Gemmatimonas phototrophica: one gene and its partner. The main gene of each other region encodes a partner of the protein of the gene in region 2 in a complex. Links are inferred from orthologs where the notes say so. Each region holds a gene or a part of one and is shown on either strand. Other genes may lie near its edges.

Region 1 (6,141 bases), 710 kb from region 2 along the record:
CACGGGCAGTGCGCGGCGGGTCGGTGCCGCGATTGCGCGCAGTTTTGCGGAACGCGGCTATCACCTCGTGCTGCATCACGGAAACTCGCCCGATGACGCGGCGACACTGGCAAGAGAGCTGGAGCAGGCGCATGGCGTGCGGGTGCTGGTCGTGCAGGAAGACTTGCAGGATTCCTCCGCGCCCGCGCGAATCGTGCAAGCGGCCGTCGCGGCCTTTGATGCCCTTGATGTGGTGGTCAGTTCCGCGTCCGTCATGGAGTTCCGGGACTTCGAGTCTGTTACGCCCGATGAGTGGGCTCGCACCGAAGCCATCAATCTCCGCGCTCCGTTCTTTCTGATGCAGGCAGCAGCGCGTGCGCTGAACGACGGCGGCTGCATCATCCAGATGGCCGACCACCTGGCCGATGAAACCGGGTTCCCGCAACTCATCCCGCATCAGGTCACCAAAGCGGCGGTGCATCAGTTGGTGCGGACGGTGGCCGAACATCTTGCACCGCGCATTCGCGTCAATGCCATCGCGCCGGGACTCGTGCTCGCCCCCGAAGACATGACCGAGGCGGCGCGGGAGAAGTTCTTGCGCGACGTGCCATTGGCTCGCACGGGGACCCCCCTCGATGTGGTCGGTGCGGTGCACTATCTCGTTGACGCACCGTACATCACAGGCACCTTGCTCCGGGTCGATGGTGGACGTCATCTCCGTCGCTAACGTGGGCACCGCGTTACCGCTTGCCTTCCGGCGCATCGTCGTGATTGGCGGAGGTTGTTACGGAAGCTGGTATACCCAACAGCTCACGCGTGCGGCCCAACGTGGGGCGTTGTCCGTCCAGGACATCGTCGTGGTCGATCGGGATCCGCACTGTCGAGTGGCCACCCAGCTCGACCAGCAGCACTACACGGGCGCCCCGGTCCGGGTGGTAGTCTCCACCTGGGACGAGTATCTCGCCATCTGGCTCGCTGAAGGGGCACCGGCACTTGCGGCCGATGCGATGGTACCGTCACCGCTGATGCCGCACCTCTGCCTCGATTGGTTGATAGCCCGTGCGCGTCTTCGGTGGCCTGGGCGTGGCATGGAGGTGGTGCCCCTCCCATCCGTACCGCCCACGCCTTGGGAACGTGCGGCACCGGACAACCGGCACTACGTCAGCTTTGCCACGTGGACCTGTCCGGTAAACTGTATCGAGCCCGCCAAGTGCCCGGCTACCCGTGGCCCCCGCGACTGGAGCATGCCGGTCGCCATCGGGCGCATGGCGGATCGCGAACCAACGCTGCACGGAACGGCTATTTTTCATTGTACCCACCGCACCTACGGCGTGGGGATGATCGACGCTGCCGCCATTGCCCGGGCAGATGAGCAGTTGGCACAGTGGGGCAGTGACGGACCGAGTCGCGTGCTGGTTGGTACGGTCTCGCACTGCCATGGTGCGCTTGGGGTCCTCGAACTTTCATAACACACGGCGTCTTCGTTTCAACGAAACGCTCTGCTTCATTTTGCTTTCACCCATCGTGAACATGTCTGATTCGACTTCCGAAAACGTCGTCATCATCGGATCCGGCCCGGCGGCCTGGACGGCGGCCATCTATGCGGCTCGTGCCAATCTCTCCCCGCTGGTATTCGAGGGTGAGCCGGTCGGCACTGAGCTCCCTGGTGGCCAGCTCATGCTCACGACGGACATCGAGAACTTTCCGGGGTTCCCCGAGGCCATCAGTGGCCCCGACCTCATGGAACGGATGAAGGCGCAGGCGGTGCATCACGGAACGCGGGTGGTGTCCGAACTCGTCAAGCAGGTGGACCTGTCGCAACGCCCGTTCACCATCACACCCAACTACTCGCCTGCCGTCACCGCACACACGATCATCGTAGCGACGGGAGCGGCGGCCAAGTGGATCGGTCTCGAGAGTGAGATTCGCATGGCGCAGCAGGGCGGCGGCGTGTCGGCGTGTGCGGTCTGTGATGGGGCCATGCCCTTCTTCCGTAACAAGCGTCTCGCAGTGGTGGGCGGTGGCGATACTGCAATGGAAGAAGCGATGTATCTCACCAAGTTTGCCAGCGAAGTGGTCATCATTCATCGCCGCGACAGTTTCCGCGCGTCAAAAGTCATGGCCAACCGGGTACTCCAGCATCCCAAGGTCCGGGTGATTTGGAACTCGCAGGTGACCGAGGTGCTGGGTGATGATTTCATCACCGGCCTCTCCCTCGCAGACACCGTGACCGGGGCCGTCAGTCAGCTGGAAGTTGGTGGGCTCTTTGTGGCCATTGGGCACACGCCAAACACCAAGTTCCTCGGCGGGCAGTTGGACACGTCGGAGTTCGGGTACATCAAAGTGGCGCCATGGCGGACCTCCACGAACGTGGATGGCGTCTTTGCCGCAGGCGACGTCATCGATGACTATTATCGGCAGGCGATCACCTCGGCGGGCACCGGCTGCATGGCGGCGCTGGAAGCGGAGCGTTGGCTGGCGCATCACGGCATCGGCGAGGCCCCCGTACTCGAAACGGGTGAAAGCTCCATTGCCACGGCGCAGGACTGAACGTGTCCGGTTTGCGCGTGCAGCAACTGACCGTCGGACCGCTTGAGGAGAACTGCTGGCTGCTCTCCGATCCTGAATCGCAGCAGGCGGTGCTGGTTGATCCCGGTGATGAGGCGGAAACGCTGCTCGCCGCGGTCGCCGCGACTGGGTGTCGGCTGGCCGGTGTCTGGCTTACGCATTGCCACTTTGATCATGTGGGAGGGCTGGCGGGGGTCGTGCGGGCCAATCCGGTACCCATTTGGATGCACCCGGCAGACCAGTTCTTTTACGAGCATGCCGCCGAGAACGCCGGGCGATGGGGCATTCAGATCGAAAACCCGCCCCCGGCCCAGCACCAGCTGGCCGAGGGGAATACACTGACGCTTGGAGCCTACTCCTTTGCCGTATGGCACGTGCCCGGGCACGCTCCCGGTCATGTGGCATTTATCGGGCATGAACTCTGCATTTCAGGTGATGTCCTCTTTGCAGGGTCCATCGGGCGCACTGATCTGCCACTCTGCGACCCGCCAGCCATGCACCAGTCCCTCATGCGCCTGGCCACCCTTCCAGAGGGGACTCGGGTATTACCAGGGCACGGTGTTATGACTACGATCGGGCGTGAGTTGGCGTCCAATCCCTTTCTGCGTGGCGCCGCACGGCCAATCGGGGCCTGACGTCCCGGTCCCATACGCGGCATCCGTTCAGCCGTTACCTCTCGCGCACAGACAAGATGACTACGCAACGAACCCTACCGGCCCTTGCTTTGGCAGCGTGCGCGCTGACAGGCTGCTCAAGCATTACGGAAACTGAGCAGAACCTTCAGAAGTACGGTGCGGTCAACTTTCTCGCGAAGGGCACTTCGGCCACGCAGGCCAGCGCTGCGACGACCGTGGTCTTCTTCGAGTCTATCGGTCTGCAGGTGCCAAACAGCATCACGCAGCAGAGTGATCAATGCATTTTCGCCCCGGTGGATACCACGGTGCAGAGCGCGCGGGGTGATCGTGCGGCCGGTACGTCGATTGGGATCACGGTGGCCGGTGCAACCCGGCAGTTGCCCTACTCCGCGACGGACGCCCGCTATGCGACGCCCGACAACGCCCCTCTGCTATACACCGCAGGTGACGTAGCGCAGGTCAGTATACCGGGTGAGGGCACCAGTTTCCCCGCCATCACGGGGTCCATCAAGCTGGCCGAGCCCCTCGCGCTCGGACCGCTGACCATCCCGGCGGCTGGCGCGAATCTCTCCGTCACGTGGAATGGCACCAACGATCCAACGGCCGCGATCATCCTGCAGCTCAGGTACGCGAATCCCGCCACGTCCCCCGTTGCGAACGAACAGGTGTATTGCGCGCTACGGGACGATGGCTCCGTGGTGATTCCTGGCGGGCTCCTCACACAGTTCCTGGCGAGTGGCCCACCGAAGCGGTCATTGACGCTCGTGAGGTGGCGCACCAATCTGGTCGGAACAAACGCGGCCAATTTGCATCTCACGTCATCCATCGATACCACCTTCGTGTTTCCGTGATCACCTGACCATGCAACAACGGGCGTGACCTTCGGGTCGCGCCCGTTGGCATTTGGGAGAGTCCACATGAGTATGCCGTCGTCACCTGTCTTGGAAACCCGCCTCGAGAGCGATCCGCTGGGGACGCTCGAGGTACCGGCGGACGCGCTGTATGGCATCCAAACAGTCCGCGCGCTGCACAACTTTCCCATCAGCGGGTTGCGACCGCTGGAGCCGTTTGTTGTCGCGCAGGTCTGGATCAAGCAGGCAGCGGCGCGTACGCATCGCGCAACGGGTCGCCTTGATGCCCAACGCGCCACGGCCATTATCACCGCAGCCGACGAAGTGCTCGCCGGGCATCACCGGGATCAGTTTGTCGTCGATCCGTATCAGGCCGGTGCCGGCACCTCTCACAACATGAACGTGAACGAGGTGCTCGCGAATCGAGCCAATGAATTGTTGGGCGCAGCCCGGGGCCAATATGCCCCGGTGCATCCCAATGATCATGTGAATATGGCGCAAAGCACGAACGATACGATCCCTACCAACATCCGCCTGGCGGTCCTGCGCCAGCTGCCAGCGCTATTGCGGGCGGTACAAGAGCTGAGTGAGGCACTGCAGGATCGCGGACGCGCCTTCGACGGAATCGTCAAGGCGGGCCGCACGCATCTGCAGGACGCCATGCCCATCCGCCTCGGCCAGGAGTTCACCGCCTATGCCGGGACACTGGAGCGTTGCCGCCGTCGGGTGGCCGAGGCCGCCGATTATCTCAATGATCTCGGGATCGGTGGGTCGGCCGTTGGCACCGGCGTCACGGTGGAACCGCAGTATCCCGCACTCATGGTCCAGCATCTGCGGGAGATCAGTGGTATTCCCACACTGCGTGTGGGTGAAGATCGTATCCAGCTCATGCAAAGCATGGGAGATGCCGCGGCTTTCAGCGGCGCCTTGCGCGGACTCGCCATTGATCTCTCGAAGGTCGCGAGTGATCTGCGCTTGATGGTGTCCGGCCCGCGCACCGGCCTCGACGAAATATCGCTGCCGGCCGTGCAGCCGGGCTCCAGCATCATGCCGGGCAAGATCAATCCATCCATTCCGGAAATGGTCAATCAGGTCTGCTTTCAGGTGATCGGCTGCGATACCACCGTGACCATGGCCGCTGAACACGGACAACTGGAGCTCAATGTCATGATGCCGGTCATTGCGCATAACGTCCTGCTTTCCATGCAGTTACTCACCAACGCCATGGACGTGCTCACCCAGAAGTGCATCACCGGCATTCAGGCCAATCCGGCCATGTGTGCGTATTGGGTGGAACGCTCGGCGGCATTGGCCACCGCGCTCATGCCACAAATCGGGTACGCCGCCGCAGCGGAACTCTCCAAACGGAGCGTTCGCGAGGGCGTGCTCATTCGGGACTTGGTCAAGCGCGAGGCCATCCTGCCGTTGGATCAGGTGGACCGGGTGCTCGATCTGCGTCGCCTTACGGAGATTGGTGTTCCTGAGGGACACCATGGCGCGGTGACTGGAGGCTAGGACGTCCTGAAGTGTGTCGCTACCGGATTGCCTGCGGCCTCTACAGGCTTCCCGGGAAGGCCGGCACAATGCCGCACAGCGGGGAGGGGCCCCCGGCGAGCGGGGCACTGTGTCGGTCTAGACGACGCCGGCATGGGAAACGGGGAGCTGGGGCCTGAATGGCTTGTCTCGGCCACGATTCCGACCTAGACTCTCGGGTATGCGGATTACAACATGGGCCGAATACGGGCTGATTTGCGCCCTGCACCTTGCTCGACGGGTAGGCACGGGGCCGGTGACTGGCCGCGATGTTGCGGCACGCGAGCGGCTCCCTGGTGACTATGTCGAGCAGATTCTGCTGCGCATGCGTCGCGCGGGCATCGTCAACAGCACGCGGGGAGCGCGCGGTGGGTACTCCCTTGCCAGAGCGCCGGAAGAGATCACGGTGCGCGACGTGATTCAGGCATCGGAACTGACGACCTTTGACCTGCACTGTGTCACGCATCCCGTAGACGCGGGGCGGTGCGCCGAAGCGGAGAATTGCAGTATCCGACCGGTATGGATGCTCCTGCAGAAGCGTATCGATGAAGTGCTCGAGGGCGTGAAGCTCAGCG
Region 2 (7,972 bases):
GGGAACACATTGTTCATCATCACGCCAATGGCGGTGCTGCGCCACAACGGACCGTAGGGGACTACCCCGACCACGGGCTCCAGAATGGGCTGCCATTTCCGCGCTCGGATGGGCACAATGGCGGTGGCCGCCGCCGCGGAGAGCGCAAACAGCACCCCGTTTGCTGCGCGCAGCACCTCCCACACCGCCGCCAGCTCGACACCCCGCAGCGTCCACCAGAGCAGGAGGGCGCTGAGCAGAAAGCCGAGCAGGGTGCGGCCGGCCTTCACGCGCGCGTCAGGTAGTAACGGCCAGGTCGAGCAAGTCGCTCAGTTCCTCGAAGAGCGCCTGGGCGTCGGGCTGCGCGAGCGATCCCCGTTGCCAATGCACCTTGAGCTGATCGCGGACCTCGCGTGCCCGCGTGACCGCCGAGTGTCCGCGATAGAGCAGCGACTCAATGGACACGATGGCCACCTCGGGGGCCGGCGCCCCGTTCCAGGTGACATTGGCCTGCTTCACCTGCGCGGCCAGCTGGGCGTCGGTGAGTTCGCGGTTCATGAGCAGCTGGGCAAACCCTTGCACACCGGCGCGCTCGGCCGCATTGGCCAGCGGAGCGCGGGCCATTCTGGTGACCAGATTGGCGATGCTGGCGGCGCCATAGCTTTCCGCCACGTCGGCCAATCCCAGCAGGGCCCGGCGCACACCATCGGCCAACGCCAGCTGAGACGGTCCGGCCGGGCTGGTGGCCAATGCGGCCGCCTCGCGGGCCACGCCGTCGGCGGCAGCCGCGACGTCGCTGCGGAAGCGTTGGGCGAGGGTAATGGCCGGCGTCGGATTGCGCTGCAGAATGGCGGGCATGCCGTCATCCGGGAAAAAGCGCGAGATGGGCACGACCTGCGCCGTCGGCGATTCCGCCGGCGCCTTGGTGGCCAGATAGCCCGCGGCCACTGAGGCCAGGGCCACCGACTGCGTGCGGGCCCGTCGCTGCTCGCCCTCAGCCCACATGGGGGCCTTCTCCACCAGCTGGCGCAGTTCCGCCAGCGCCCCGCGCACCGCGAAATGCAAACGCTGATCCCAGCGCAGCTCCTGATCACGCAGCCCGGTGGCAATGCGCTCCAGGGTCGAGGCAAAGTCGGGGAGCCCATCCAGACGCGTCATGGTGGCGCTGCCGCGCAACGCGCGGGCGCTGGCCAGAAACGCTGCCGCATCAGGAGCCCCCGGATCGGTGAGCAACTGATCCAGCCGGTCGAGGTATTCCGTGGCTTCCTTCTGGAAGAACTCGATAAGCGCCTGCGGTGCACTCATGCGCGGGAGAGCTAAAGGAAAATTCAGAACCGATCGGCTTCGCGGGCGTCGTCCATGGCGGCACGAACCTCCCGCACGGCAGCATCCAGTCCGATAAAGATGGCGCGTCCGATGATCGCGTGCCCGATATTGAGCTCCTCGATCTCCGGAATAGCCGCTACCGGGCCCACGTTGTCCACCGACAGGCCATGGCCGGCGTGCACGGCCAGCCCCAACGACACGCCAAGGGCTGCCGCGTCCTTGAGTGCCTGCAGGGTGGCCGGGTTTCGCGGCGCATGCGCATACGAACCGGTGTGCAACTCAATCGCGTCGGCATCGACCGCCTTGGACAGGCGAACCGCCGCCGGATCGGGGTCAATGAACAGACTCGTACGGATCCCCAGGCGTTTCAGGCGTGTCACGGCCTCGCGCACCGCCGTCTCATGGCGCACCACATCGAGCCCGCCCTCGGTCGTCACTTCTTCGCGCCGTTCAGGAACCAGCGTCACCTGCGCGGGCCGAAGTGTTTCGGCGAGACGGAGCATGTCGTCGGTTATGGCACACTCCAGATTGAGGAGGGTGGTCACCGCGGCGGCCAGCCGGTGGATATCGTCGTCCTGAATGTGACGACGGTCTTCACGCAGATGGGCGGTGATCCCATCGGCACCCGCCTTTTCACAAAGCACTGCCGCCGCCACCGGATCGGGCGTCTCGCTGCGGCGGGCCTGCCGCACGGTGGCGACGTGATCGATGTTGACGTACAGACGCTGGTAGCGAAGCGACATCTCTGGGGTAGTCCTGGAAGAAGCGGGCGGGTCACTCGGACCGCCCTGACCACAAAAGGTACCGGCCCCTGGCCGGTTGGACATGTGCGGCACGGAATGGTGATAGCTTACACCATTGCACGTTTACACCGAAGGTAAGGAGGCCTTGGTGCTCGGACAGCAGCTCAAGATGCGAAAGGGGTTCACGCCGCGGGTGGCCATCATGGCCGTCGCGACCATCCTGTTCACCAGCGCGTGCGCCCGTCAGGCGGTTTCCACGGAAACCCGTTTGCCCGGCGCGACCGCCGTGCCCACGGTGGGCGGGACGCCAACGAGCATTGGTGGCAATACGGGGCGGGCGGCCGTGGAATCGTTCATGGCCGCCGTCAAGGCGCAGGATCTCCAGGCCATGTCCGGCCTGTGGGGGAACGGGAAGGGGCTGGCCCGCGACCAGTACAAGCGCGACGAACTGGAAAAGCGTCTTGTCATCATGCAATGCCTGCTCCAGCACGATCAGTTCCGCTTTGCCGAGAATGGCCCCCGACTGCAGACCGGCGGCCGGCAGGAGCACCTGATCGAGATCAAGAAGGCCAAGCTGGAAGCCCGGACCACGGTCATGACCGTCCCCGGGCCCGGTGGCAAGTGGCTCGTGGAAGACATCGACGTGAGCAAGCTGCGCGACTTCTGCCAGTAAGCGGTCGCCCCACAATGCCCCGGGCGGCCGTTCCGGCCCCCGGGCTATCCCCGCTGGACAGGCCGACTAGTATTCGGACAGTTCGACGAGCACCCCGCCGGTCGCGCTCGGATGCAGGAAGGCGATACGCTTGCCTTCGGCGCCAAGGCGTGGGGTCTCGTCGATAAGTCGGAGACCGGCGTCACGGCACTTCTGCAGCATGCCGTCGAGGTCGTCCACGGCGAAGCAGACGTGATGGATGCCAGGGCCGCGCTTGGCGACGTATTTCCCGATGGGTGTCGCCTCGGACGTCGAGTGCAGCAGCTCCACCAGTGATTCTCCGGCGGCGAGTCCCACAATCGTGGCGCCGTCGGCATCACTCAGGGGTACTTCAGGCATCTCCAGCACGTCTCGCATGATGGGGAGCAGCTCGTCGAGGGCGCGAACGGCAATCCCGATGTGGGCGATGCGCGTGCCGCGGCGAACGGAATCAGTCATGTCGGTCTTTATGGATCGGGGTGAACGATGCCGAATTCTAATCCTGTAAAGGGACACCAAGGCTGCGTGCCTCACGCGGCAGGTGACCCATGGAGCACACGATGGCGAACGCAGTCGAAGTGATGGACGATACCTTCGCGACGGAAATTGAGCAGCAGGCCGGTCTGTCGGTGGTGGATTTCTGGGCGACCTGGTGTGCCCCGTGCCGCATGATCGCCCCGATCGTGGAGCAGCTCGCGGCCGACTACGCGGGCAAGGTGAAGGTGGCCAAGCTCGACGTGGACAACAACCAGCGCACCGCCGCCAAGTTCAACGTGCGGTCCATCCCCACGATCCTGTTCTTCAAGGACGGGAAGCTGGTGGATCAGGTTGTGGGCGCGGTGCCGCGTCCCGCCCTCGAAGCAAAGTTCAAGGAGCATGCCTGAGGCTGACGTGAGTCAGCCCGGCACCACCCCCGATCTGCCGGCCGCTGAGGGTGCCTCGGCGCTGGCGGGGCGGGCGGCGGAACTCTGGCCCCAGGCAATCACGCCTGGGGCTTTGCACGTCGTAAGCACACCCATTGGGCACCTCGGGGACATCACCCTGCGGGCGCTGGCGGTGCTGCGCGAAGCGGCCGTGATCTGCTGTGAGGACACCCGGCACGCGCGCCCCTTGCTCGACCGCTACGGCATTGGCACCTCCACGCTGGCGCTCCACGAGCACAATGAAGCCAGCATGATTCCCCGGCTGCTCGACCGTCTGCGCGCCGGAGAAGGGGTGGCGCTCATCAGCGACGCCGGCACGCCCCTGGTCTCAGACCCGGGGGCGCGGCTGGTGGATGCCGCAATCTCGGCCGGGCTGCGGGTGGTGCCTATTCCCGGGGCCTCCGCCACACTGGCCGCTCTGGTGGCCTGCGGCCTCACGCCGCACCCCTTTACCGTGCTTGGCTTTCTCGACCGGAAGGGGAAGGAGCGGGAGAACGCCCTCGCCATGGCCGTACGCCTGCCTCATGCCGTGGTGCTCTTCGAGTCGCCCAACCGGTTGGTGGATACCTTGCGCGACCTGGCGGTGCTGGCCGGGACCGGGCGCGCCGTGGCCGTGGCCCGAGAGCTCACCAAGCATTTCGAAGAGATCAAGCGCGGAACGCTGGAGGAGGTCGCCGCGTATTACGAAGCGGTACCCCCTCGGGGAGAAATCGTGATCGTGCTGGCTGGCGCTACGGCCGCGGAACCCACGGAAGACGGCCTGCGCGCGACTGCCGATGCATTGCGCGCCGAGGGCTTCCGCCCGCGCGACATCGTTCGCATGCTCATGGACGAGCACGGCGCCAGTCGTAACCTTGCGTATCGTCTCGCCCACGACACCTGATCCGGTCCCGCATGCCACTCCCGCAGCGCCTGCTCCGTCCCGTCCTGCTCGCTGCGTGTCTCGCCGTTCCGGCCGGACTGGTGGCGGCGCGGCCGTTTGCAGCGCCCGTGACCGCAGCGACTGCTGGCCCCGGCCGGCTGGCCGTGGCGCGCCTGCAGTACGAAGGGGGCGGTGACTGGTACGCCAATCCGTCCAGCTTGCCCAACCTCATTCGCGCCATCGCGGAGCGTACCTCGCTTCCTATTGAGCGCGCCGAGGCCAAGGTCACGCTCACCGATTCGGCGCTCTTTGATTTTCCGTTTCTCCATGCCACCGGGCACGGGGAAATGAAGTTCAGTGAAGTCGAAGCACGCCGGTTGCGCGAGTACCTCACGCGCGGCGGCTTCCTGCATGTGGATGACAACTACGGGCTCGACGAAAGCTTTCGCCGCGAGATCGTGAAGGTGTTTCCCGATCGCCCGCTGGTGGAAGTGCCCACGTCGCACCCCATTTACCATCTCGTGTATGAGTTCCCCAACGGCCTGCCCAAAGTGCATGAGCACGACGGCAAGCCGGCCAAGGGGTACGGCATTTTCATTGGGAACCGGCTCGCGCTGTACTACACCTATTCCGCCGATCTCGGAAACGGCTGGGAAGACGTGGGCACGTATCCGGACCCACCAGCTATCCACGAGCAGGCGCTACGGCTTGGCGTGAATCTCTTTACTTACGCGGCCACCAGCCGCGTGCAGCCGTGATGCCCACATGACCGCACCGGCACTTGGTGGACTGCAGGCCGCGACACCCGCCGTTGGACGCGCACTCGAAACGCGCCTTGGCGGTGAACAGCAGGCGTTGGCAACCCGAGGGACGGCCGCTGCCGCGTTGGGCGCCGTCGCGGTGTTGGCGACAGGGCTGGCTCTCGCCGCCTTTGTGCTGGCCGACGGGCGGTGGCTCACTCTTCCCGCCCCGCTGCCGTTGCTGGCGGCCGTGGTGGCCGTGAGTGGTGCGGGCGCGATGTTTTTGTGGCGGTGGCGCAAGGTGCAGGCCGTACTGCAACTGCCGTCGCTGGCGGGCACCGTGGAACGCGAACAGCAGTTGCGCGAAGGCTCACTGCGTGGCGCGCTGGAAGTGGCGAGTACCGGTGCGTTGGGCGCCCGTGCTGCCGACGATGTCGCGCGTCGCCTTCAGGCCGGCCCACTGGTCCCGGCCCTGACCGGTTCGCTCACGAAAGCGTTGATGCTGGCCGCCGCAGCGGCGGCCGTAGGTGCGGCGCTCGTGGCTGGTGCCGCGCGCCTCGCGCCGGACGGGTTGGCGGCCGTGCTGCAGCCGGTGAGCGCATGGCGTGGTACGCTGTTGCCGGCGCTGGCCTTTGATGATCTCACCACCCGCGTCCCGCGCGGCATGCCGGTCACCGTGCGTGTGCTGGCCACTGGGCGACAGACGGTCACCATATCCCGGCGGGCCGAAGGGGAAGCGTGGAGTGATACGCTGCTGACCGTGCCGGAAAACGGCGTGGTCATGTTGGCGCTCGGGCCGGTGCGTGCGGCGACCTCCCTGCGTGTGTCCGATGGACGGTCGGAGGAGCTGTCGGCCACGCTGGTGGTGGAAGAGCGCGGCTGGATTGGGGAGGTGTCGCTGCGGGCCATCTATCCGGCCTACCTCGGTCGCGCCGACGAAACGCTGGAACCGGTACCGCCCCTGCGCGTGCCACGTGGGACGCAGATTCGCCTGCGGGCCATGCTGCGCGGTGGTGCCCGCAACGCCGTGCTGACCGACGGACGGAGCCGTGTGCCGCTCACGGCGGTCAACGGCGGCACAGGCGAAGGGGGCGTGGCCGAAGGGCTGTTCACCGTTGATCGTGATGGCGCGTGGCAGTGGCAGGCCGAGGCGACGCCGCGGGCCGATGGCGCGGTGTTGCCCCCAGAACTCCCGGATTCATTGCCGTTCACCGTCATTCCTGATCAGGTGCCCGCTGTGGTAATTGTGGCGCCGGCCACCGACACGGCCATTGGGCCCACGGGTGAAGTGGCCGTGATTGTGGATGCCGGTGATGATCATGGCGTTGCACGGGTGCATCTGGTGATGTGGAAGGAACTGGCCAACGGCGGTGGCTCCATTACGCGTGAGCGGGTGGAGGTGGCTACGCCGCAATCGCCGGTGTTTGAAGGCGGCACGACCATCACGTTGGACGGGCGTGGGCTGGAGCCGGGCGACAAGCTGCACGTGACCGCCGTGGCCACCGACGACTCGCCGTGGGCGCAGCAGGCACAGAGCGCCGAAGTCATTCTGCGCATGCCAACGCTGTCCGAGCAGCGCGCCATGGCGCGCTCCATGGCCGACTCATTGGCCGCCAAGGCGCTCCAGTTGGCACAGCAGGAAAAGCGGTTGCAGCAGAACACTGCCGACGCCTCACGCAGCCGCGACCTCAAGGCCAATGGTGGCGATCAGTCTTCGTCGAACGGTGCCAAGAGTGATGCCGCCAAGCAGATGAGCTTCACGCAGGCGGAGAAGGCCAAGCAACTCGCGCGCGATCAGCAGCAGCTGTCGGCCAAGGTGGATTCGCTGCGCATGAACGCCAAGGAACTTGAGTCTCGACTCAAGAACGCCAACGCGCTCGACACCACCATGGCGTCGCGCATGCGCGACATCCAGAAGATGCTGCGCGATGCCATGACGCCCGAAATGCAGAAGCAGCTCGAGGCGCTGAATAAGAATTCGGACAAGCTGAGCGGCTCCCAGGCCCAGCAGTCCATGCAACAGTTGGCCGACGCGCAGAAGCAGATGCGCGAGCAGCTCGAGAAGAGCGCCGAAATGCTCAAACGGGCGGCGTTGGAAGGCGCCATGCAAACACTGCGCGACGACGCCAAGGAGCTGTCGAAGGCGCAGCAGCAGATGGCCGACCGCATGGACGGCAAGAACGACGGCAAGTCGCCGCAGCAGGGGCAGGGCAAGCCGGGCGAACGGAGCACCACGCCGGCCAACCAGGACCAGGACCCCCGTTCGCTGGCCGACCGGTCGCGCGATTTGGAGCGTGAAGTGCAGGCGTTGGCCAAGCGTCTCGAAGAGGCGGGGGCCAAGCCCGGCGCATCCAAGACCCGCGAAGCGCAGCCGCTGGCCAAGGAAGCCGCCGACGCCATGAGCAAGGCCGCCGAGCAGCAACGGCAGCAGCAACAGGCGCAGCAGCAGGGCCAGCAAGGCCAGCAACAGCCCGGCCAGCAACAGCAGGGTCAGCAAGGACAACAGGGCCAGCAGGGCCAGAAGCAGCAAGGGCAACAGGGCCAGCAGGGGCAGCAAGGCCAGCAGGGCCAGCAAGGGCAACAGGGTCAGCAGGGCCAACAAGGCCAGCAAGGCCAGCAAGGCCAGCAGGGTCAGAAGTCGGGGGCCGAACAGGCCCGTCAGGCCGCCGAGGCCATGGAGCGTGCGGCACAGCAGCTGTCGCAGGCGC

Evidence for each region.
Region 1: the proteins of trxA (region 2) and trxB are in contact, whole or in part, in a crystal structure (PDB 1F6M), measured with the Escherichia coli proteins. The link is inferred for Gemmatimonas phototrophica from one-to-one orthologs.

Annotation. Positions count from the first base shown.
Region 1 is NZ_CP011454.1:2,450,987-2,457,127, reverse strand. The notes cover bases 581-3,519. They hold trxB (thioredoxin-disulfide reductase), read left to right. Parts: upstream 581-1,509; coding sequence 1,510-2,529; downstream 2,530-3,519. Other genes in these bases: GEMMAAP_RS10430 (hypothetical protein), read left to right, coding at 3,239-3,519; GEMMAAP_RS10435 (MBL fold metallo-hydrolase), read left to right, coding at 2,532-3,182; GEMMAAP_RS10445 (hypothetical protein), read left to right, coding at 681-1,448; GEMMAAP_RS10450 (SDR family oxidoreductase), read left to right, coding at 581-706. In the rest of the region: more of GEMMAAP_RS10450, read left to right, coding at 1-580; more of GEMMAAP_RS10430, read left to right, coding at 3,520-4,033; GEMMAAP_RS10425 (aspartate ammonia-lyase), read left to right, coding at 4,100-5,548; GEMMAAP_RS10420 (RrF2 family transcriptional regulator), read left to right, coding at 5,748-6,141.
Region 2 is NZ_CP011454.1:1,736,960-1,744,931, forward strand. What follows is about bases 2,190-4,961. They hold trxA (thioredoxin), read left to right. Parts: upstream 2,190-3,299; coding sequence 3,300-3,623; downstream 3,624-4,961. Other genes in these bases: GEMMAAP_RS07220 (hypothetical protein), read left to right, coding at 2,190-2,721; mce (methylmalonyl-CoA epimerase), read right to left, coding at 2,788-3,198; rsmI (16S rRNA (cytidine(1402)-2'-O)-methyltransferase), read left to right, coding at 3,616-4,545; GEMMAAP_RS07240 (DUF4159 domain-containing protein), read left to right, coding at 4,557-4,961. Outside these bases: GEMMAAP_RS07205 (lysylphosphatidylglycerol synthase transmembrane domain-containing protein), read right to left, coding at 1-269; GEMMAAP_RS07210 (Hpt domain-containing protein), read right to left, coding at 277-1,284; GEMMAAP_RS07215 (pyridoxine 5'-phosphate synthase), read right to left, coding at 1,308-2,048; more of GEMMAAP_RS07220, read left to right, coding at 2,164-2,189; more of GEMMAAP_RS07240, read left to right, coding at 4,962-5,282; GEMMAAP_RS20515 (DUF4175 family protein), read left to right, coding at 5,290-7,972. UniProt on the Escherichia coli protein: Participates in various redox reactions through the reversible oxidation of its active center dithiol to a disulfide and catalyzes dithiol-disulfide exchange reactions.